Regions from separate parts of the Mesorhizobium sp. P2_E9 genome, predicted to be linked through region 1. Evidence: predicted binding sites of a transcription regulator. Region 1 holds the regulator's gene; each other region holds the start of a gene.
The links. The regulator PhoB, encoded in region 1, activates phosphate uptake and scavenging genes when phosphate is short. The targets are predictions, from matches to a motif close to TGTCATNNANCTGTCAT.

Region 2: a site for PhoB is predicted at 3,351-3,367, ahead of phnF (phosphonate metabolism transcriptional regulator PhnF). Genes of this name have one in related genera too.
Region 3: a site for PhoB is predicted at 2,864-2,880, ahead of olsB (l-ornithine N(alpha)-acyltransferase). Genes of this name have one in related genera too.
Region 4: a site for PhoB is predicted at 2,325-2,341, ahead of ppk2 (polyphosphate kinase 2). Genes of this name have one in related genera too.

Annotation. Positions count from the first base shown of each region.
Region 1 covers NZ_JBFUET010000005.1:299,448-304,719, forward strand. The annotation lists gene xylF (D-xylose ABC transporter substrate-binding protein) at 1-325, opposite strand, end outside; gene AC1D05_RS11705 (ROK family protein) at 597-1,841, shown strand; gene phoB (phosphate regulon transcriptional regulator PhoB) at 1,854-2,543, opposite strand; gene phoU (phosphate signaling complex protein PhoU) at 2,563-3,270, opposite strand; gene pstB (phosphate ABC transporter ATP-binding protein PstB) at 3,296-4,099, opposite strand; gene pstA (phosphate ABC transporter permease PstA) at 4,096-4,947, opposite strand; gene pstC (phosphate ABC transporter permease subunit PstC) at 4,951-5,272, opposite strand, start outside.
Region 2 covers NZ_JBFUET010000021.1:125,375-130,646, forward strand. The annotation lists gene AC1D05_RS30875 (alpha-D-ribose 1-methylphosphonate 5-phosphate C-P-lyase PhnJ) at 1-671, opposite strand, end outside; gene fosX (FosX/FosE/FosI family fosfomycin resistance hydrolase) at 668-1,087, opposite strand; gene AC1D05_RS30885 (carbon-phosphorus lyase complex subunit) at 1,084-2,196, opposite strand; gene phnH (phosphonate C-P lyase system protein PhnH) at 2,199-2,810, opposite strand; gene phnG (phosphonate C-P lyase system protein PhnG) at 2,810-3,271, opposite strand; gene phnF (phosphonate metabolism transcriptional regulator PhnF) at 3,392-4,141, shown strand; gene AC1D05_RS30905 (zinc-binding alcohol dehydrogenase family protein) at 4,157-5,173, opposite strand; gene AC1D05_RS30910 (ABC transporter permease) at 5,244-5,272, opposite strand, start outside.
Region 3 covers NZ_JBFUET010000021.1:194,032-199,303, reverse strand. The annotation lists gene acuI (acrylyl-CoA reductase (NADPH)) at 1-230, shown strand, start outside; gene AC1D05_RS31190 (ATP-binding protein) at 375-2,657, shown strand; gene olsB (l-ornithine N(alpha)-acyltransferase) at 2,944-3,819, shown strand; gene AC1D05_RS31180 (trimeric intracellular cation channel family protein) at 3,913-4,545, opposite strand; gene grpE (nucleotide exchange factor GrpE) at 4,650-5,272, opposite strand, start outside.
Region 4 covers NZ_JBFUET010000001.1:299,770-305,041, forward strand. The annotation lists gene AC1D05_RS01520 (glycosyl transferase family 90) at 90-1,061, shown strand; gene AC1D05_RS01525 (aldo/keto reductase) at 1,123-2,166, opposite strand; gene ppk2 (polyphosphate kinase 2) at 2,448-3,368, shown strand; gene AC1D05_RS01535 (dihydrofolate reductase family protein) at 3,637-4,284, opposite strand; partial or broken gene AC1D05_RS01540 (glyoxalase superfamily protein) at 4,469-5,008, opposite strand; gene AC1D05_RS01545 (polyhydroxyalkanoate depolymerase) at 5,262-5,272, opposite strand, start outside.

The DNA of each region.
Region 1 (5,272 bases):
GAATGCCTTCGTCCAGCGCCTTCTGCACGGCCGGGCCGATGGCCGAGGCATCCTGCGCCAGGATGATCAGCGAATTGGCGCCCTGCGAGATCAGGCTCTCGACATCGGTAAGCTGCTTGCCGGGATTGGACTGCGCATCGGCGGAGATGTACTTGTCGCCGGCGGCCTCGATCGCCTTCTTCATGGCGGCTTCGTCGGTCTTCCAGCGCTCTTCCTGGAAGTTGGACCAAGAAACGCCGATGACCTTGTCCTTCGCCTGCGCGACCGACACAAGCGTCAGCGACATGGCGACACCCGCCAGGATGGCGGCTGTGAATCTCTTCATGATATTCCTCCCTGCGCCGCGTATGGCGCGACCAAACTGGCCCTAAGGCCGGCACAAAGGCTCTATTTTTTCGAGCCTCGAAAAAACACTGATCGAACACCGGAACGCTGTCAACAACGATTCTGATGGATTTTGATGTCCTTGTGAATTTTTTTCGAGCCTCGGAATAAATAAATGACAGGACGGGCCGCTTCTGCCAGTATTTGACCGTGTCGTCGGCAGCGTTCGAGGGGCCGGAGGAACCGCGGCGACCGGGAGGATGTGGGAAAACATGTCGGTCGGAATCCGCCACGACGATCTGCGCCGGCGCAACCGCGCCATGGTGATTGCGGCCGTGCGCCGGGCCGGTCGGCCCTCGCGCACCGAGATTGCCGCGACCACCGGCCTCAGCCACTCGACCATATCGGCGATCTCTTCCGACCTGATCGGCGAAGGCATCCTGGCCGAAGGCAAGCCGAGCGAGGCCGGCGCGCTCAAGCGCGGCCGGCCGCAGGTCGGCCTCGGCCTCAATCCGGAGGCCGCGGCTGTCATGACCGTGGTGCTGTCGCTGAATTTCCTCTCCGTCGCCGTCATCGACTATGCCGGCCAGGTCGTATCGGAGGAACAGCGCCGGCTGGACACGCTGACCATGTCGCGCGAGGCGCTGATCGGCGAATGCGTCGCCATCGTGCGGCGGCGCCTCGATGATCCCGATATCGACGTGCGCAGCGTCGCCCGCATCGCGCTGGCGATCCAGGGCATCACCGACACCGAGGCCCGGGCGATGCTCTGGTCTCCGATCACGCCGCAGACCAACATCGCCTTCGCCGACATACTCGAGGCCGAGTTCGGTATCCCCGCCACCATGGAAAACGACTGCAACATGATGGCGGTGGCGCTGCGCTGGCGCGATCCCGAGCGCTACCGCGACGACTTCATCGCCATCCTTCTGTCGCACGGCATCGGCATGGGCCTGGTGCTGAAGGGCGAGCTGTTCACGGGCACCCATTCCTCGGGCGGCGAGTTCGGTCACATGATCCATCGGCCCGGCGGCGCGCTTTGCCGTTGCGGACGCCGCGGCTGCGTCGAGGCCTATGCCGGCAACTATGCCATCTGGCGCAACGCCAGGCAGCTCAGTGAGGACACCGAGCCAGTGGCCGATGTCAGCGACGCGCAGATGCGGGCGCTGGCCGCGACGGCACGCGAACGCGACGGGCCTGAGCGCGAAGCCTACCGCAAGGCCGGCGAGGCACTGGGTTATGGGCTCGGCAGCCTGTTCGCGCTGATCGATCCCGCGCCCGTCGCCATGGTCGGCGTCAGTGCCGCCGCCTTCGACCTGATCGAGCCGGCACTGCGCGAAGCGATCGCGCAGACCGCCGGCGGTCAGCACTCGAAATCGATTTCCTTCGACACCGAGCCGAACGAACTGCCTCTGATCCGCGAAGGCTGCGCCATGCGCGCGCTGACCTTCGTCGACCAGGAGATTTTCGCACCGGGCGTGCAGGCGAGAGCTGGCACCGGAAAGAACGTTGCCTGAATCAGGTCCCGCTCAATCTTCCCTGATCGCGTAGCCCGCCCCGCGAATGGTGCGGATGACGTCCGGCATACGGCCATTGTTGACCGCCTTCCGCAACCGGCCGACGTGCACGTCCACCGTGCGCTCGTCGATGTAGATCGTCTCGCCCCAGACATTGTCGAGCAACTGGCTGCGCGAGAACACGCGGCCGGGATGACGCATCATGAATTCGAGCAGGCGGAACTCGGTCGGCCCGAGCCGGATCTCGCTCTTCTTGCGATAGACCCGGTGCGATTCACGGTCGAGCACGATGTCGCCGACCTTGAGCACACTGGACAGAACTTCCGGCTTGGCGCGGCGCAGCAGCGCCTTGACGCGAGCCATGAATTCCGGCGTCGAGAACGGCTTGACCAGATAGTCGTCGGCACCGGTCGAGAGCCCACGTACGCGGTCGCTTTCTTCGCCCCGCGCGGTCAGCATGATGATCGGCAGCCGCTCGGTCTCGGGCCGCATCCGCAGGCGGCGACAGAGTTCGATGCCGGACACCGCCGGCACCATCCAGTCGAGCACCAGAAGGTCGGGCACGTTCTCCTGCAGGCGGATCTCAGCCTCGTCGCCGCGCGGCACCACCTCCACCTGGTAGCCTTCGGATTCAAGATTGTAACGGAGCAGCACCCCCAGCGGCTCCTCATCCTCCACCACCATAATGCGTGGCGCGATCATCGATTGGTCACCTCTTGCGTCAGGCCGCTGGCGCCGACATCGCCGTTTCATCCTGCTTGGGACGATTGGCGGGCAACTGCGTGCCGGTCAGGACATAGTAGGCGTTTTCGGCGATGTTGGTCACGTGGTCGCCGATGCGTTCGAGATTCTTGGCGCAGAACAACAGATGCGTGCACGCCGTGATGTTGCGCGGATCCTCCATCATGTAGGTCAGCAGTTCGCGAAAGACGGAGGTGTATTTGACGTCGATGCGTTCGTCGTCGGCGCGCAGCTTCGCCAGGGCAGCGGCATCGCGCGCCGCATACTCCTCGATCACGCCCTGCACCTGGATCAGCACCAGCTGTGCCATGGCGTCGATGGAATGCGACAGGTCGCGCGGCGTGGCGCTGAGACCGACGGTGCCGACACGCTTGGCTATGTTCTTGGCAAGGTCGCCAATGCGCTCGAGGTCGCCGGCCATGCGGATCGAGCCGACGACATGGCGCAGATCGTCGGCCATCGGCTGGCGCTTGGCGATCAGCGTGATGGCGCGGTCGTCGAGTTCGCGCTGGCGCGCATCCATGATGGCATCGTCGGAGACCACACGCTGTGCCAGCGCGTTGTCGGAATTCAGCAGCGCCTTGGTGGCGCCGCCGACCATCGAGCCGGCGAGGTCGCCCATATCGCTGATCAGCCTGCTGATCTGTCCGAGATCCTCGTCGAAGGCTGCGACTGTGTGTTCGGCCATGATCCTGGTCCTCGTATGCGTGCGATCAGCCGAAGCGGCCGGTGATGTAGTCTTGCGTGCGCTTCTCGCGAGGCGACGTAAAGATCTTCTCGGTTTTGTCGAACTCGACCAGTTCGCCCAGATACATGAAGGCGGTCTGCTTCGAGACGCGCGCCGCCTGCTGCATGTTGTGGGTGACGATGACGATCGTGTAGTCGGCCTGCAACTCGTCGATCAGTTCCTCGATCTTGGCGGTCGACAGCGGGTCAAGCGCCGAGGCCGGCTCGTCGAGCAGGATGACTTCCGGCTTCACCGCCACCGTGCGGGCGATGCACAGCCGCTGCTGCTGGCCGCCTGACAGGCTGAGGCCGCTGGCATTGAGCTTGTCCTTGACCTCGTTCCACAGGGCTGCGCGCTTCAGCGCCTGCTCGACGCGGCCGTCCATCTCGGCCCTGCTGATCTTCTCATAGAGCCTGACGCCGAAGGCGATGTTCTCATAGATCGACATCGGGAACGGCGTCGGCTTCTGGAACACCATGCCGATCTTGGTGCGCAGCAGGTTGAGATCCTGCGAACGGTCGAGAACGTTCTGACCGTCGAGCAGCACCTGGCCCTCGGCGGTCTGCTTGGGATAGAGCTCGTAGATGCGGTTGAAGACGCGCAGCAGCGTCGACTTTCCGCAGCCCGACGGCCCGATGAAGGCGGTGACGCTGCGCTCGGGCAGCGACAGCGTGATATCCTTCAGCGCCTTCGACTGGCCGTAGTAGAAGTTGAGGTTCTTGACCTCGATCTTTACCTTGGCGGCCGCCTCGGCGGCGATCGTCATGTCTGGAGACAACATCTGGCTCATTTGTCCTCTCTGCGTCCGGTCAGGCTGCGCGCAACGATGCTTAGAGCGAGAACCGTCAATGTGATGATGAGTGCGCCAGTCCAGGCCAGCTGCTGCCATTCCTCGTAAGGGCTGAGAGCGAACTGGAAGATGGTCACAGGCAGGCTGGCCATCGGCGCGTTGAGATTGCTCGACCAGAACTGGTTGTTCAGCGCCGTGAAAAGAAGCGGTGCCGTCTCGCCGGAGATGCGGGCGATGGCCAGCAATATGCCGGTGACAATGCCGGACATCGCGGCGCGGTAGGCAACCGACTTGATGACCACCCAGCGCGGCGCACCGATCGCGGTGCCGGCTTCGCGCAACGCGTTGGGCACCAGGTTCAGCATGTCTTCGGTGGTGCGCACGACGACCGGGATGACCAGGATGGCAAGCGCGACGGCGCCGGCGATCGCCGAGAAATGCCCCATCGGCCGCACCATCAGCTCATAGACGAACAGGCCGATGATGATCGACGGCGCCGACAGAAGGATGTCGTTGATGAAGCGCACCACGGTGGTGAGCTTCGAGAAGCGGCCGTATTCAGCCATGTAGGTGCCGGCCAGCACACCGATCGGCGTGCCGACGATGATGCCGATGATGGTCATCACGATGCTGCCATAGATGGCGTTGAGCAGACCGCCGGCATCGCCGGGCGGCGGCGTCATTTCCGTGAAGACCGCAAGATTGACACCGGAAAGGCCCTTGTAGAGCAGTGCGCCGAGGATCAGCGCCAGCCAGGCAAGGCCGATGCCGGCGGCGGCGACGCACAGCGTCATCATCACGCCATTCTTGCGCTTGCGGCTCTGGTGAAGCGACGTGGCTGTCGACATCGGTCAGGCTCCCGTGCGGGCGTCGATGCGCATCAGCATGTAGCGTGCGATGGCAAGGATCAGGAAAGTGATGACGAACAGGATCAGGCCGAGCGCCACCAGCGAAGAGGTGTAGAGATCGCCGACCGCTTCGGTGAATTCGTTGGCGATGGTCGCCGAAATCGTCGTTGCCGGCGCGAACAGCGAGGTCGAGATGCGGTGCGCGTTGCCGATGACGAAGGTCACCGCCATGGTTTCGCCGAGCGCGCGGCCGAGGCCGAGCATGACGCCGCCCATGATACCGATGCGGGTGTAGGGTATGACGACGCGGCGGGTCACTTCCCAT
Region 2 (5,272 bases), on a different contig from region 1:
CTGACGACCTCGGTGAAGGGCGGCACCGCGTAGATGCGCTTCTCGCGGCCGGCGCCGAACAACTGCAGGGCCGGTGAGCGGTGCATCTTGGGATTGTCGAATTTCGGTGTCGGCGAGGGGTCCATCACATAGCGGCCCTCGACCTTCACCGGATAGGCATAGGTGGTGGCGATGCGGCCGTGCTTGGCGATGTCCTCGTAGAGCTTCACATGCATGAGGCCGTATTCCTCCAGCGCATGCATCTTTCGCGTTTCGGTCTCGCGCGGCTCGAGGAAGCGCAGCGGCTCGGGGATCGGCACCTGGTAGACCAGCACCTGGCCCGCGGTGAGCGGATGTTCGGGAATGCGGTGGCGGGTCTGGATGATTGAGGCGCTGGCGGTATCGGTCGTCACCGCGACATTGGCGACCTTCTTGAAGAAGGCGCGGATGGAGACCGCATTGGTGGTGTCGTCGGCGCCCTGGTCGATCACTTTCAGCACATCGTCCGGGCCGATGATCGAGGCGGTGACCTGGACGCCGCCGGTGCCCCAGCCATAGGGCATCGGCATTTCGCGCGAGGCAAAGGGCACCTGGTAGCCGGGAATGGCGATGCCCTTGAGGATCGCCCGGCGGATCATCCGCTTGGTCTGTTCGTCGAGATAGGCGAAGTTGTAGGTGGCGATGTCGGTCATGATGCGACCTCAACTCCCTTGGCATAGCGCGCCAGCCGCTCGGTGAGCGTGCCGGTGTGCAGTTCGAACATGTGGTTGTCGTCGTCATAGAAATAGATCGAGCGGCCTTCGCCCTCGACGCGCGGACGCGGCGGGCGCATGTCGAGGCCTAGCTTGCCGACGCGCTCGGCGTAGCGGTCGAAATCGGCGTCATCGATCTTGAAGGCGATGTGGTTGTAGCTGCGCTCCGGCAGCGCCTCGCCTTGCATGATGGCGATCCAGATGTCGCCGATCAGGAAGAATTTTTCGCGCGACAGCGAGAACTGCATGGCGTCGCTGGCATAGACTTCGCGCGCGTCGAAAACTCCGGTCAGGATCTCGGTCATCCGGTCTAGATCGCGGACGATGAAGGTCATGTGGGACAGGCCTTCGATCATTCCGCGGCCTCCCGCTTCTCTTCGATCTTCGCCGGGTTTTCGCGGGCTTCGTACTCGGCGCGCATACGGCGCACGAGGTCGAGTTCGGCCTGGAAGTCAACATAGTGCGGCAGCTTCAAATGCTCGACGAAGCCGGTCGCCTGGACGTTGTCGGAGTGCGAGATGACGAACTCCTCGTCCTGGGCCGCGGCGACAATGTCCTCGCCGAGTTCGGAGGCACGCAGCGCCCGGTCGCAGAGCGCCATGGCCATCGCCTTGCGCTCGCTCTGGCCGAAGACCAGGCCGTAGCCGCGGGTGAACTGCGGCGGCGCCTTGGCCGAGCCCTTGAACTGATTGACCATCTGGCATTCGGTGACCCGGACCGTGCCGAGCGGTGCCGCGAAGGGCAGTTCGGGAACGTCCAATTCCAGCTCGACCTCGCCGATGCGGATCTCGCCGACGAAGGGATGGTTGCGGGCATAGCCGCGCTGCGTGGAATAGCCGAGCGCCAAGAGAAAACCTTCATCGCCGCGCGACAGCGCCTGCAGTCGGATGTCGCGCGCCATCGGGAATTCCAGCGGCTCGCGGGTGATGTCGCCGGGGACATGGTCCTGCGGCATCTCACCATCGGGTTCGATCAGGCCTTCGCGGGCAAGGATCGCCGAGACGCGCGGCATGGCTTGCGCTTCCGTCTCGCGCCGCAAGGGTTCGGCGACATCGGCGCCGGCGGCAAGTTCGGGATCGAGCAGCCGGTGGGTGTAGTCGAAGGTCGGACCAAGCAACTGACCACCGGGCAGATCCTTGTAGGTTGCCGAGACACGCCGCTCGACCCGCATCGTGCTGGTGTCGATGGCCTTGCTGTAGCCGAAGCGCGGCAGCGTGGTGCGGTAGGCGCGCACCAGGAAGATCGCCTCGATCATGTCACCGCGCGCCTGGACGATTGCCAATGCTGCGAGTTCCCGGTCATAGAGCGAGCCTTCGCTCATCACCCGGTCGACGCCGAGCGCCAGCTGCTCGACGATCTGGTCGAGGCGCAGCGCCGGTACTGAACGGTCGCCGCGCCGACGGTCGGCGAGCAGGCTGTGGGCGTTGGCGATTGCGGCCTCGCCGCCTTTTACCGCGACATACATCTTCAAGCCTCCATCGTCTTGATGCGCGACGTGCGCGGCAGGCAGGCTATGCCTTCAGCGGTGACGAGGATGATGTCGACGCCGCGCGGAAAGCGCTTGGTATTCTGCTTCCACTGCTCGATGAAATGGCGCGGCATCTGCGCGGGCGCGATCGTGGCGCTGGTTTCGATACCGGGACCTTCGAGCAGCAGTGGAGCGCCTGAGGTGAGGTCGCTGACCTGCAGGATCAGCGTGGTCGAGCGGTCGGGGTAATCCTGCGTTCCCTGCGAAAAGCCGTCGAGCGACATCATCTCGGCCGGCGTGGCGACGAAGGCGAAATGCGCGTCGGCAGGCGTGTTGGCCAGCGGCGCGCCGGTGTGGAAACCAAGCCAGGAGCCGATCGCGGCGGAGGTGTGCAGGGCCGGGTCGAGCCAGAGCGGCGTGTCGTTGTCGCACAGCGCCAGCGCCACGGCGCCGGCGGTTGCCGAGAACGGCGCCGGCGGGCGGGCCAAGGTCGGCAAGGGCTGTACGCTGCCCGGCCGCGCCATCGCGTCCATGACGGCGCGGAAAACGGTCTGGGCGTTGAACACCGGATCGGCGAAGCCGCCCTCGATCGATTGCGCAGCAATATCCATCAGTCTTCTCCGCGAACCATGGTGAAGAAATCCACCTTCGTTGCCGCCGTCTCGGCGCGGCGTTTTTCCTGGGCGGTCGTCAAGGCCAACCTCAAAGGCGCGATCAGCCTGGTCTCGACCTCGGCGCGGCGGGCAGGGTCCTGCCAGAGCGCGTCGGCTATCGCCGCCAGCTTCGCCTTCTGCTTGTCGCGGCCGAGCGCGTAGCAATGGCCGACCTGTCCGGACGGCAGACGGACGGTGGCGCGGGTGACGGTCGCCTCGCCGACATTGAAGGGCGCGCCGCCGCCGCCGATGCGGCCGCGCAGCGTCACCAGGCCAGTCTCGGGGCCGCGCAGCAGTTCGGCTTGCGAAGGCAGGCCGGCCTCGTTCCAGAGCCGGACGACGTCGTCGCCGCTCGATTGCGCCAGCGTCGCCATGGCGGCCTTGCGTTCGGCTTGGTCGCGGGCTTCCTGTCCTCGCATCGGCAGCATTCCTCTTTGCTGAATTTGTCTATTGATATAGACAACTATACAAATTATACATATTACCTAACGCGAGTCCATGACGGGTGGATGACAAGCGATAGAAGGCGGGGGGAAGTTATGATTGGGCAGATGGCGGCCGACAGCATCGAGCGGTGCAGCGGCGTTTCGCTGTGGCGGCAGATCGCAGACAGTATTCTGCAGGCGATCGCCACCGGCGATTTCGCCGAGAATGCCGCACTGCCGCCTGAGGTGGCGCTGGCCGAGCGCTATGGCGTCAACCGTCACACGGTGCGCAGCGCCATATCGGCGCTTGTGCAGGAAGGGGTGCTGCGGGCCGAGCAGGGACGCGGCACCTTCGTGCTGTCACGCAAGCGGCTGTCCTATCCGATCGGCGCACGCACACGGTTCTCGACCGGTCTGCAAGGGCAAACGTCGGAACGGCATATCGTGCTGCTCTCCTCGTCCGTCGAGCCGGCCAGCCAGCGTGTTGCCGAGGGGCTTGGCCTGGCCAGAGGAGCCGAGGTTATCAGGTTGGAGACACGCGGCGAAGCCGATGGACGGCCGGTGTCGCGCGCTGCCGGATGGTTCGATGCCAGGCGCTTTACCGGCATCGACAAGGCGATGGCTGACACCGGCTCGATCACCGCGTCGCTGGCCCGCTTCGGCATAGACGATTATCTCCGGCAATCGACCGTGCTGTCGGCGCGCCACGCCGATGCGGCTGACCTTGCCGCACTCGATCTGCAGCCTGGCGCCATCGTGCTGGTCACGGTCGCCGTCAACGTGACGCCGGATGGCCAGCCGATCCAGTTTTCGGAATCGCGCTTCCCGGCGGAACGGGTGGAGCTCAAATTGTCGGCGCTGTGAGTCGGCGGCGGCCGGCTACCCCACCTCGATCACGGCCTTGATCAGGCCGGATTTCTCATGCGCCCAGCGGGCGAGATCGCGCGGCGTATCGGCAAGCGATGTGCGGTGGGTGACGAGCTTGGCCAAAGGCACGGCGCCATTGCGGATCGAGGCGGCGACATGGTCGAAGTCGGCATGCAGCGCATTGCGGCTGCCGATCAGTGTCATTTCGCGTTTGTGGAATTCGGGGTCGGAAAAGACGATGTCGTCCTTGACGACGCTGACCAGCACCAGTGTCCCGCCATGCGCGACATGAGCGAAGGCCGACTGCACCGATTGGGTGTTGCCGGTGGCATCGAACACTACGTCGAAGCCTTCGCCTGATGTCGCCTCCCTGACCAGATCGGGTACCGCGCCGCGTGATCCGTCAAGGGTCCGGAAGCCAAGTTCGTTTTCGGCGAAGGCCAGCCTTTCACTGCTCATGTCGAGCAGCGTCACGTCGAGCCCGGCTATGCGGGCGAAGATGGCGGTGCCGAGGCCGATCGGGCCGGCGCCGATGACCAGCGTGCGGGCACCGGGCTCACCCCGCGCGCGCCGCACGGCATGCGCGCCGATGGCGAGGAATTCGACGGCGGCGGCGTCGGCCAACGACAGGCCGTTTGCCGGATAGAGATTTTGCGCAGGCACCAGGATGCGTTCGCACATGGCGCCGTCACGGTGGACGCCGAGCACCTCGATCCTGACGCAGCAATTCGGCTTGCCGTGCCGGCAAGCGATGCACTTACCGCAGGAGAGATAGGGGTTGATGACGACCGGCTCGCCAACGGCAAGGTCGACACCTTCACCGGTCTCGACGATCGTCCCCGACACTTCATGGCCCATGATGCGGGGATAGGCCAGGAACGGGTGCTTGCCCTCGAAGATGTGGTAGTCGGTGCCACAGATGCCGACATGGCTGACCGCGACCAGCGCCCAGCCGGCGGGCGGGGCGCCAGGCGCCGGGCGGTCTTCCAGGACAAGCTCGCCGGGCGAGCGGCAGACGACGGCTTTCATGCTTCAATCCAGTCTCTAATGAAATCGCCGGCCCGTCACTTCTGGCGGACCGGCGATCGATTGAGGTGGGCTACTTGCCGCGGCGGCGCAGCCCGTCGA
Region 3 (5,272 bases), on a different contig from region 1:
TGCCGTCGAGCGTCGCCCCCTTCATCCTGCGCGGCGTCTCGCTGCTTGGCATCGATTCGGTGATGGCGCCCAAGGCTGTGCGCCTTGAGGCCTGGCGGCGCATTGGTTCCGATCTCGACCTGCAGAAGCTCGCCAGCCTGTCCACGACCATCGGCTTCGACGGCATCATCGATGCCGCGCGCGACATCGTCGACGGCAAGATCCGCGGTCGCGTCGTCGTCGACATGTAAACCCGCCGAGCTGGTCGCAGGCGGCGGACTGAATTGCCAAATCCGGTGGCGAATCCGCCGCTGCCGGGACAAAAACGCCCTATCCGCTAAAATTCGAACGATCCGCCGCAATTTTCCATAATCTCTGTCTGGCAAGGATTTCGCATGATCGCGGAATCCGACAGCCAGCAGGTGGACAAGGGCGACGACGTCGATGCGTTTGCCGGACCCGCACGGCGGTTCATCGCTGCGCCGCCGCTGGTGCCCGAGCCGCAAGTGGCCAGGCGGGAAAGCCTGCCGCTGCTGACCTTCGCTGCCATCATCGTACTGGCCGGCCTCGCGCATCTGACCGGGGCGCCGATCTTCATCAGCCTCGCATTGCTGGCAACCGGCCTCGCCGGCCTTGGAATGCATCTGCATGCCAGACGCAGCGTCCACCGCACCGTGGTGCTTCTGGACGAGACCACCGCCCGCAGCCGCGCCGAGATCGAGACGCTCGCCGACCGCATGTGGGAAATGCAGGAAAGCGAGGAGCGCTTTCGCGGTCTCATCGACGCGCTTGGCGATCTCGTCATCCATCGCGACCGCGACGGCTACATCGTCTATGCCAACAAGGTGTTCGCCGATCTGGTCGAAACCGATCAGCGCGACCTTGCCGGCAAGACCCTTGCCGAACTCGGCATCGAGGTCGGCATCGTGCCCGACGCCGCCTTTTCCGACCATGAGTGCCTGAGTTCCACCGATGTCGCCATCCGCACGCCGAGCGGCTCGCGCTGGTTCTCCTGGATCGAACTGTCGGTGCGCGACAAGGATAGCGGCGCGGCCTCGCATCGCGCCATCGCCCGTGACATCACCGCCCGCAAGCGCGCTGAATCCTCGCTGATCACCGCGCGCGAGCGGGCCGAATATGCAAGCCAGGCCAAGTCGCGCTTCCTCGCCACCGTCAGCCATGAAATCCGCACGCCGATGAACGGCATCATGGGCATGGCCAGGCTATTGGCCGACACCAGCCTGTCGCCGGAACAGCAGACCTATGTTGGCGCCGTCTCGACCTCTGCCAGCGCCTTGCTCGCCTTGATCGAGGATCTGCTCGACTATTCCAAGATCGAGGCCGGCCGCTTCGATCCGGAGCCGCAGCCGATGTCGGTGCGCGAGATCGCCGACAACATCATCGAATTGCTGGCCGCGCGCGCCTTCGCCAAGGATATTGGCCTCGGCTGCCACGTCGAACCGGATGTGCCGCAATTGATCACCGCTGATCCAGGCCGGGTCAGGCAGGTGCTGCTCAACCTCATCGGCAACGCCATCAAGTTCACCGACAGCGGCGGCGTGCTGGTCAGCATCGCGCGCGCCCGCACCGAGACCACCGACCGCATCTGCTTCACCATCACCGACACTGGTCCCGGCCTGCGCGACGAGGACATGGAGCGCATCTTTGAAGAGTTCGAGCAGGCCGACGGCACCTCGACGCGCACACATGGCGGGGCGGGGCTGGGGCTTGCCATCTCCAGGCGCCTGGTGGCTGCCATGGGCGGCACGATTTCGGTCTCCAGTCGGCTTGGCCAGGGGTCGGAATTCGTCTTCGAAATCCCAGCTACGGAAGCTACCGAGGCGCCGCAGGGCCGGCAGAACGTGCTTGCCGGCAGGCGCGCGGTGATCCTGTCCAGGAACGCCGTCGAGGCCGACGCCATCGCCCGCACCATCCGTGCCAATGGCGGCACGGCCGGTATCGCCACCACCGTGGCGCAGGCCGCCCCCCTGGCCGAGGGCTGCGACGCGCTTCTGGTCGACGCGGCCATGGAGGAGAGTGACGGCAGGCTGCTCAAGCGGTTGCGCCAAAGCGGCTTTTCCGATTGCGAAGCCATCACGCTGATCGCGCCGACCGACCGCGGCATGCTTGGCGAGTTCCGTGCCAGCGGCTACGCGACCTTCCTGGCCCGGCCGGTGCGCGGGGGAACACTTTTGCGTGTCCTTTTAACCAGCCATGCGCCGGCCCTTGCCCAGCCGCAGCCGGAAAAGCGTCGCACTCCGGCACTTCGCGCCTCAAGCGACCGCCAGCAGGGCCTGTCCGTGCTGATCGCCGAAGACAACGACATCAATGCCATGCTGGCACGCGCCACGCTGTTGAAGGCGGGGCACCGCGTCAAGGTGGTCGGCAATGGCAAGGCCGCCGTCGAGGCCGTCACCAGCGCCGGACACAAGCACCGCTTCGACGTGGTGCTGATGGACCTGCATATGCCGGTCATGGACGGGTTGGACGCCATTGCCGCGATCCGCCGCCATGAAGAGGAAACATCGGCGGCGCCCGTGCCGATCATGGTGCTGTCGGCCGACAGCCAGGAAAAAACCCGCCATACGGTGCTAGCCCACGGCGCCAGCGGCTTCGTCACCAAGCCGCTCGACCCCGATGCGCTTGTCAGCGCCGTCGAGGGCCAGGTCGCCGCTTGAACAGGTTTTTTCCGGCGCGCGGCTAGTGCATTTCGCGCAAAAGTGACTCCGTTTTTGCGACGACGACATGCATGAAAACAAGGACCTGACGCGCGTTGCCTGGGCTCGCGCAAACGCGACGCACTTCATGTTTCCTCACCGAACGTAGCCGGTTGACCGTTTTCGCCAGCCGACGAAGTATTGCCCGCGACGCCGTATCACGGTACTGTCACAATCCTGTTGCACCTACACCGTATCCCCGTGCCAAGAGGGATGGCTCGAAGGAGAATCACTCGTGCATACAGTTATGCCGGAATGTGACACTCGGCCAAACGCCAGCAGCGCCTTGCTTGCCGGACGTAACGTCGATTCCGTCATAAAAGGCGCAGCACTCGGCCGTATCGGCAATCTCGAAGTGCGGCTCGCCCGCAACGAGGCCGAGATCGCGGCCGCGCAGGAAGTGCGCTACCGCGTATTTTACGACGAGCTTGGTGCCAGGAAGGACCTGTTCCAGGCGCAGGACCGTCGCGACGCCGATCGGTTCGATCCGCTCTGCGACCATCTTCTGGTGCTGGATACGACGCTTTCAGGCCCCGAACATCGCCGTATCGTCGGTACCTATCGCCTGCTGCGGCAAGAAATCGCGGCCACCGCCGGCGGCTTCTATTCCGAAGGCGAGTTCGAGCTGACCAAGCTCATCGCCCGTCACCCCGGCCAGCGTTTTCTCGAACTCGGCCGTTCCTGCGTTTTGCCGCAATACCGCTCGAAGCGTACCATCGAGGCGCTGTGGCAAGGCATCTGGGCCTATATCAACCACTACGAAATCGGCGTGATGACCGGCTGCGCCTCTTTTCACGGCACCGTGCCGGCCGCTCACGCGGAGGCGCTCACCTATCTTGCCCATCACTGCCGTACCAACTCCGCCTGGGACGTGCGCGCGGTTTCTGATCGGTACTGCTCCATGGATCTGATGCCGATCGAGGCGGTCAATGCCAAGGCGGCGATCGCGGCGATGCCGCCTCTGGTCAAGGGCTATCTGCGGGTCGGCGCCCGCATCGGCGACGGCTGCGTCATCGACCGCGAATTCTCGACCGTCGACGTCTTCGTGGTGATGCCGGTCAAGGAGATCGGTGCCCGCTACGTCAACTACTATGGCGGGGAAGCGCAGCGTTTCGCGGCGTGAGTAGTGAGTAGTGAGTAGTGAGTAGTGAGTGCTATGCCGCGACATCACGGACACTCTACTGACTACTGACTACTGACTATTCCCTACTCACTCTTACGGAATATCCTCCGGCCGCCTTCCCGGCCTGCTCTTGTAGGACGCAAACGTCCAGCCGAAACGCAGCGCGCCGCCGCGCACGGCGAGTGCCACGCCGAAGCCGGCCAACCCCGAGATGATCTGCGGCAATCCGGCGACGTCGCCCAGTGTGAAGATGGCGGCGCCCGCCAGAGCCGCCGTCACGTAGATCTCGGGTCTCAGCAGCACCGATGGCTCGCCGGCCAGCAGATCGCGCAAGATGCCGCCGAAAGTCGCGGTCAGCATGCCGGTGATGATCGAAACCACCGGCGAACCGGTGATTGCCAGGCCCTTTGCCGCGCCCATCACCGAAAAGGCGGCCAGCCCGATGGCGTCGAGCCACAGCAGCAGCTTATAGCGGGATTCGACACGGTGCGCGGTGAAGAAGACCAGAACCGCCACAACAGCGCAGATCAGCACATAGTCGCGGTTTCCCACCCAGAAGACCGGCACATTGAGGATGAGGTCGCGAAATGTGCCGCCGCCAATGCCGGTGACACTGGCCAGGAACAGGAACCCGATAATGTCGAGCTGCTTGCGCGACGCAGCCAACGCCCCGGTCGCCGCAAAAACGGCGACGCCGGCATAGTCGAGAAGGGCGATGGGGTGCATGGGGATAAGGCAGTAGGGATTAGGAGTTGGGCATATGAATAGCACGAAGCCGCGCGATTGATATGGCTGCCTTACTCCCAACTGCCCTACTGCCTAATCCCTAGCTACGCATCCTTCTCGGCCTCGTCATTGACAGGCCCCGGCTCGACCGGCGCCTCGGCGGCAATCTTCGGGCCGCCCTTGGCGACGCCGACCATGGCCGGACGAAGCACCCGCTCGCCGATCGAATAGCCCGGCTGCACGACCTGAACCACCGTGTTGGCCGGGACATCGGGATTGGGCACTTCGAACATCGCCTGGTGGAAATTGGGGTCGAACTTCTCGCCTTCGGGAGTAAGCTTCTTGACCCCGTGCCGTTCCAGCGCCGACAGCATGGCACGCTCGGTCAGGTCGACGCCTTCGATCAGCGCCTTGAAGCCGGCGTCGCCCGACGCCTTGGCCTCGGCGGGTATAGCGTCCAGCGCGCGGCGCAGATTGTCCGACACCGACAGCATGTCGCGAGCGAAATTCGCAACCGCATAGGTGCGGGCGTCGTGGACGTCGCGCGCGGTGCGGCGGCGCAGGTTCTCCATCTCGGCCGCGACGCGCAGCGCGCGGTCCTTCAGCTCTTCATTTTCCTTCAGCAGTCGCACAAGCGCTTCATAGTCGCCGTCGATGCTGCCTTCCGTGCGCTCGGCATTGGCCTCAGCCGCCTCGACTTCACTGGGGGCGCGTTCGTCTTTTGCCT
Region 4 (5,272 bases), on a different contig from region 1:
GGGGCTTGCCAGATCGGCGCCATAATGATGTAGGAAACGCGGGGCACCAGCGTGTTGAGAGCTGCTCGTTTGTTTTGATCAAGTGAACTATGGCCACAATTGCGCGGACGTCGGCAAAGGTTTTCTACTATGCGCGAAACGCAGCGCGCGATGTCATTCCACAAGCGCTGTTTCGCCGCAGACTGGCCGTTCGCCTCGAAAAGGCCAGGCTTTGCGATGAGGCGGCGCGCCGACGATTGAATTACTACAACAAGCTGCAGGATGGTTTCGCGCCAAGCGCCAATGCCATTCGCATCAGCAAGCTGCCCTTCACGCCGACCATGTACTATTACGACCTGAAGGAATTCGCCCGCTACTTCGATCCCGGATTGCTCATCGACATCGAATTCGGCGACGTCAAGAATGTGCCGAAGGTGCCGACGATCGTCAAGGATCGGCCGATCCGTGATGACGACGAGAACGCCGTCATCATGAAGCTCGACAAGTTCCGTCACTTCCAGATGCCGGCTGACGCCCTCTCGTTCGCGGACAAGCTGCCGGTTGTGGTCTGGCGCGGCGACCTCAACAATCCGATCAGGACACGGTTTCTGCAAGCGGCGCGCGACCTGCCGTTCTGCGATGCCGGTTCGCACAAGCCGAACGCGCCGGCCGAATACGCCAAGCCCTTTCTCAGCATCAGCCAGCACCAGCGCTATCGCTATATCGTCTCGCTCGAGGGCAATGATGTGGCGACCAACCTGAAATGGATCTTGAATTCGAAGTCGCTCTGCCTGATGCCGCCGCCGACATATGAGACTTGGTTCGCGGAGCGGCAACTCGAAGCCAATGTGCACTATGTGCCGCTCGAAGCCGATTTCTCCGACCTCGCCGAACATGTGGCCTATTTCGAACGGCACCCGGCGAAGGCAGAGCGCATCATCGCGGCCGCGAATGGCTATTGCCGGATGTTCGGCGACGAACAGGCCGAACAGGCGATCTCGCTTCTGGTGCTCTACAAATATTTCGTGCTGAGCGGCCAGATCAAGCCGGATGCCGAAGTCTGGCGCTATATCATGGGATGAGCAATTCCGGCGTCAAAAGGTGGAGACCGGCGAGCTTGGACCCGCCGGCCTCTCGTCAAACCTATACGCCGCTTCGGTCAATCACGAGATCGGCAGCACCAAAGCGAGCCTTCGCCGTCAATTGTTGGTGCCAATAGGGGTAGAGCAAAGGCGGCCGGCTGACCGCGTCGAGGCGCTGGCGTTCCTCATGGCTGAGCTCCAGGCTTGCCGCCGCGAGATTGTCCTTGAGCTGGACATCGTTGCGGGCGCCGATCACCAGCGAGGAGACGGCGGGGCGGCCAAGCAGCCAGGCAAGCGCCACCTGCGCCGCCGACACGCCCCGGGCCTTACCGATCTCGACCAGCACATCGACGATCTGCCAGAGCCGGTCCTCGTCGCGGATCGGCGGCTCGGACCAGCCGGCGAGCTGCCGTGCGGTCGGGCTGTCGCGGTGGTATTTGCCCGACAGCAAGCCGCCGGCGAGCGGGCTCCAGACCAGCACGCCCAGTCCCTGGTCGACCGAGATCGGCAGCAGCTCATACTCGGCCTCGCGGGCCTCCAACGTGTAGTGGATCTGCTGGGTGACGAAGCGCTGCTGGTGGCGGCTGTCGCTGATCGCGAGCGCCTTCATCACTTGCCAGCCGGACCAGTTGGAGCAGCCGATATAGCGCACCTTGCCCTGGCTGACCAAAGTGTCGAGCGCGGCGACCGTTTCCTCGACCGGGGTAAGGCCGTCCCATTGGTGGACGAAATAGATGTCGATGACGTCGGTCTTCAGTCGCTTCAGGCTCTTTTCGCATTCGCGGATCAGATGGTGGCGCGACAGGCCTTCGTCGTTAGGCCCGCTGCCGATCCGCATGCGCGCCTTGGAGGCGATCAGCACGTCGTTCTTGCGCTTGCCGCCAAGCGCCTCGCCGATGATCTCCTCCGACAGGCCGTTCGAATAGACATTGGCGGTGTCGATGAGATTGATGCCGGCGTCGATACACATGTCGATCATCCGCTTGGCTTCGGTAAGATCGCTGTTGCCGACCGCGGCGAAGGGCCCGGTGCCACCGAAGGTCATGGTGCCCAGGGTCAGTGTCGAAACCTTCAGGCCGGAACGGCCGAGCGTACGGTATTCCATGTCAGTCCTCGCGATTGTGTTGAATTGGGGCGCCGCCAAAGGGCAGCCCGGAATGCGACCAGGCATTTGTAGGACAATTTGGTCGCCTTGTCGCCATGCCAGGACGACGGATCGATCGTACCTCGCGGGATTGGCGGTGACGGCAATCGCGCTCAGGCTGCAATAAAACCGTCACTGCCGGCCTATATTGAATTCGGCTAAGGTGTTTCCATTCCAGGCCTCGGGCCAGCAGTTTGGGGTGCCGGACATGAACCGACAGGCTTGCACGCGGAGCGACCGATATGACCGAGCTGAGACAGAATTCTCCCGCCAAGGACTGGCTCGAAGCCGAACTCGCCGACACGCTCGACGAAGATTATGAGCTCGAAATGTCGGAGCCGGCGCTGTCGATGGAGATCGCCAAGATCTACAAGAACGCGCATCCGCCTTCGATCGACCGCATGCAGTATTTTCGCGACCTGATCAGCCTGCAGTCCGAATTGATCAAGCTGCAGTCCTGGGTCGCCTATCACAAGAAGAAGCTGGTGGTGATTTTCGAGGGCCGCGACTCCGCCGGCAAGGGTGGCGTCATCAAGCGCATCACCCAGCGCCTTAACCCGCGCATCGCTCGCGTCGTGGCACTTCCGGCGCCGACCGAACGCGAGAAGTCGCAATGGTATTTCCAGCGCTATGTGCCGCATCTGCCGGCGGGTGGCGAGATCGTGCTGTTCGACCGCTCCTGGTACAACCGCTCCGGCGTCGAACGGGTGATGGGATTTGCCGATGGCGGTCAGGTCGAGGAATTTTTCCGCGACGTGCCGGAGTTCGAGCGCATGCTGGTGCGCTCGGGCATCACCGTGGTGAAATACTGGTTCTCGATCACCGATGAGGAACAGCAGATGCGCTTCCTGATGCGCATCCACGACCCGATGAAGCAGTGGAAGCTGTCGCCCATGGATTTGCAGTCGCGCGTTCGCTGGGAGCAGTACACCAAGGCCAAGGAAGAGACCTTCGCCCGTACCAACATTCCCGAAGCGCCCTGGTTCATCGTCGAGGGCAACGACAAGAAGCGTGCGCGGCTGAACTGCATCGATCATCTGCTCAAGCAGATGCCGTATGAAGAGGTGCCGCACGAGGAGATCACCTTGCCGGAGCGTGTCTTCAACCCCGAATACGAACGCCAGACGCTGCCGCGCGAGCTTTACGTGCCGGAAAAGTATTGAAGTTAGCTCCCTTCTCCCCGTTTACGGGGGAAGGTGCCCGACGGGCGGATGAGGGGTAGCGCCGACCTTGACAATTGAACGCGGTCGAACCGATGCGCGGGTGTTGCCATTTGCTATTGGCGGTGCCGTCGGCAGCGCAAATCTTCCAAACCTCAGCGCCGCCCCTCATTGCCCTGCCGGGCGTTCGTCACTCGAAAAGCCAAGCGATTGGCTTTTCGTCCGCTTCGCGGATCGCTCCTCAACTCCCCGTAGAACGGGGAGAAAGTGGCTAACCCCGCTTGATCACCACATGCGTGGCGAGCGCCGTCGCCACCTGCTCGGTGCATTGATAGCCAAGCTTCAACATATCCAGGCCGGCAAAAAGGTTCTCACCCTTGCCAAGCAACACCGGCGAGATTGCCAGATGCATCTCGTCCATCAGCTTTTCCTGCAAATACTGGCGGATCGTGGCGACGCCGCCGCCGACCCGCACATCCTTGTCGCCGGCCGCCGCCTTCGCCTGCTCGAGCGCCGAATGGATGCCGTCGGTCACGAAATAAAAGGTCGTGCCACCTTCCATCGTGATCGGCGCCCGCTCGTGGTGCGTCAGCACGAAAACCGGCACATGGTAGGGCGGGTTGTCGCCCCACCAGCCTTTCCAGCTGTCGTCAGGCCATTCGCCGCGGATCGGCCCGAACATGTTGCGGCCAAGGATCCAGGCGCCGACATTCTCGAAGCTGCGCGCCGCGAACGCTTCGTTGGTGTCGGTGGTGCCGCCGTCTTGTCCGAGCACCATCTTGCGGAAGGTGCGGGTGTCGACAAACCACTTGTGCAAGGATTGGCCGCCGACGCCGAGCGGATTTTGCAGATCCTGATCTGGACCAGCGCCATAGCCGTCGAGCGACAAGGTGAATGCGTTGACGCGAAGTTTGGACATGGAAGGCCTCCTAACCAATTATGTCTGCAATCGGTTTTCTTGTAGCAAACCGATTGCAATCCGCAAGCGGTATTCCTCACGATGCAGACACGTCCTGACAACGTCGCCAAGTGACGTCCGGAATGTTGCGTAGCGACGCGCTGGGGTAGCCACTGGTGGCCGCCGAAGCAGACGCAATATCAGGCTATTCGGTGAGTTCCATGAAGCGGATGTGGTTGCTGAACGGGTCGATGACCTGGACCGTCAGCCGTCCATCCTCCTGTTCCAAACCAGGCTTCATGTAGCGGTAGTCCTTGGCCACAAGCTCTTTGTGAAAGTCGCGGATGCCTTTCATGTACACAACCATGTTGCCGCCCGGCGTCGCGTCGCCGGCATGTTCGGACAAATGCAGGACAAGGTTGCCGCGTGAGACCTACGTATAAAGCGGGAAGTTGTCGCCGTAGCGGTGCTCCCAGTCCACGGCGAAGCCAAGGTAGCCGAGGTAGAATTCGTGCGCCTTGGCGACGTCGAAGATGCGCACGATCGGCGCCGTCCGTTCGAAGATGATCGGTTCCTGCCGGGCCGCCGGCGCATCGATTTTCGCCGACAGGATGTTCCAGGTCGCCAGTCCGAACTGGCGCGCGACGATCTCCAGAGCCTCGCTGTGGCTGATCGTCAGGTCGCGGGCGGCAAGCGCCTCCCGCATGGCTTTCGCCATGGTCTTGGCATCACGATAGGCAAGCATGTCCGTTTCCTCGGGTCACGGCGAAGTCTTCGTCAGTGCCCGCATTGCCGACGCCTTCGCCCGACGGTGAAACGGGTCAGGAAGCATCCTCTGGAGGCGTTCGCCATACCTCTGGCGAGGTGCGGGCTGCCGGCCGCCTCCGGCCGTGCCGCCATAATAGCCAGGTCACGCTGATCTTGTCAGCGCAAAAGATTGGTTGGATTTGCGGCATGCGTCAGCCTCTCGAAAGGGCCACGCGCCAAGGGGCGAAAAGCTATTCCATCG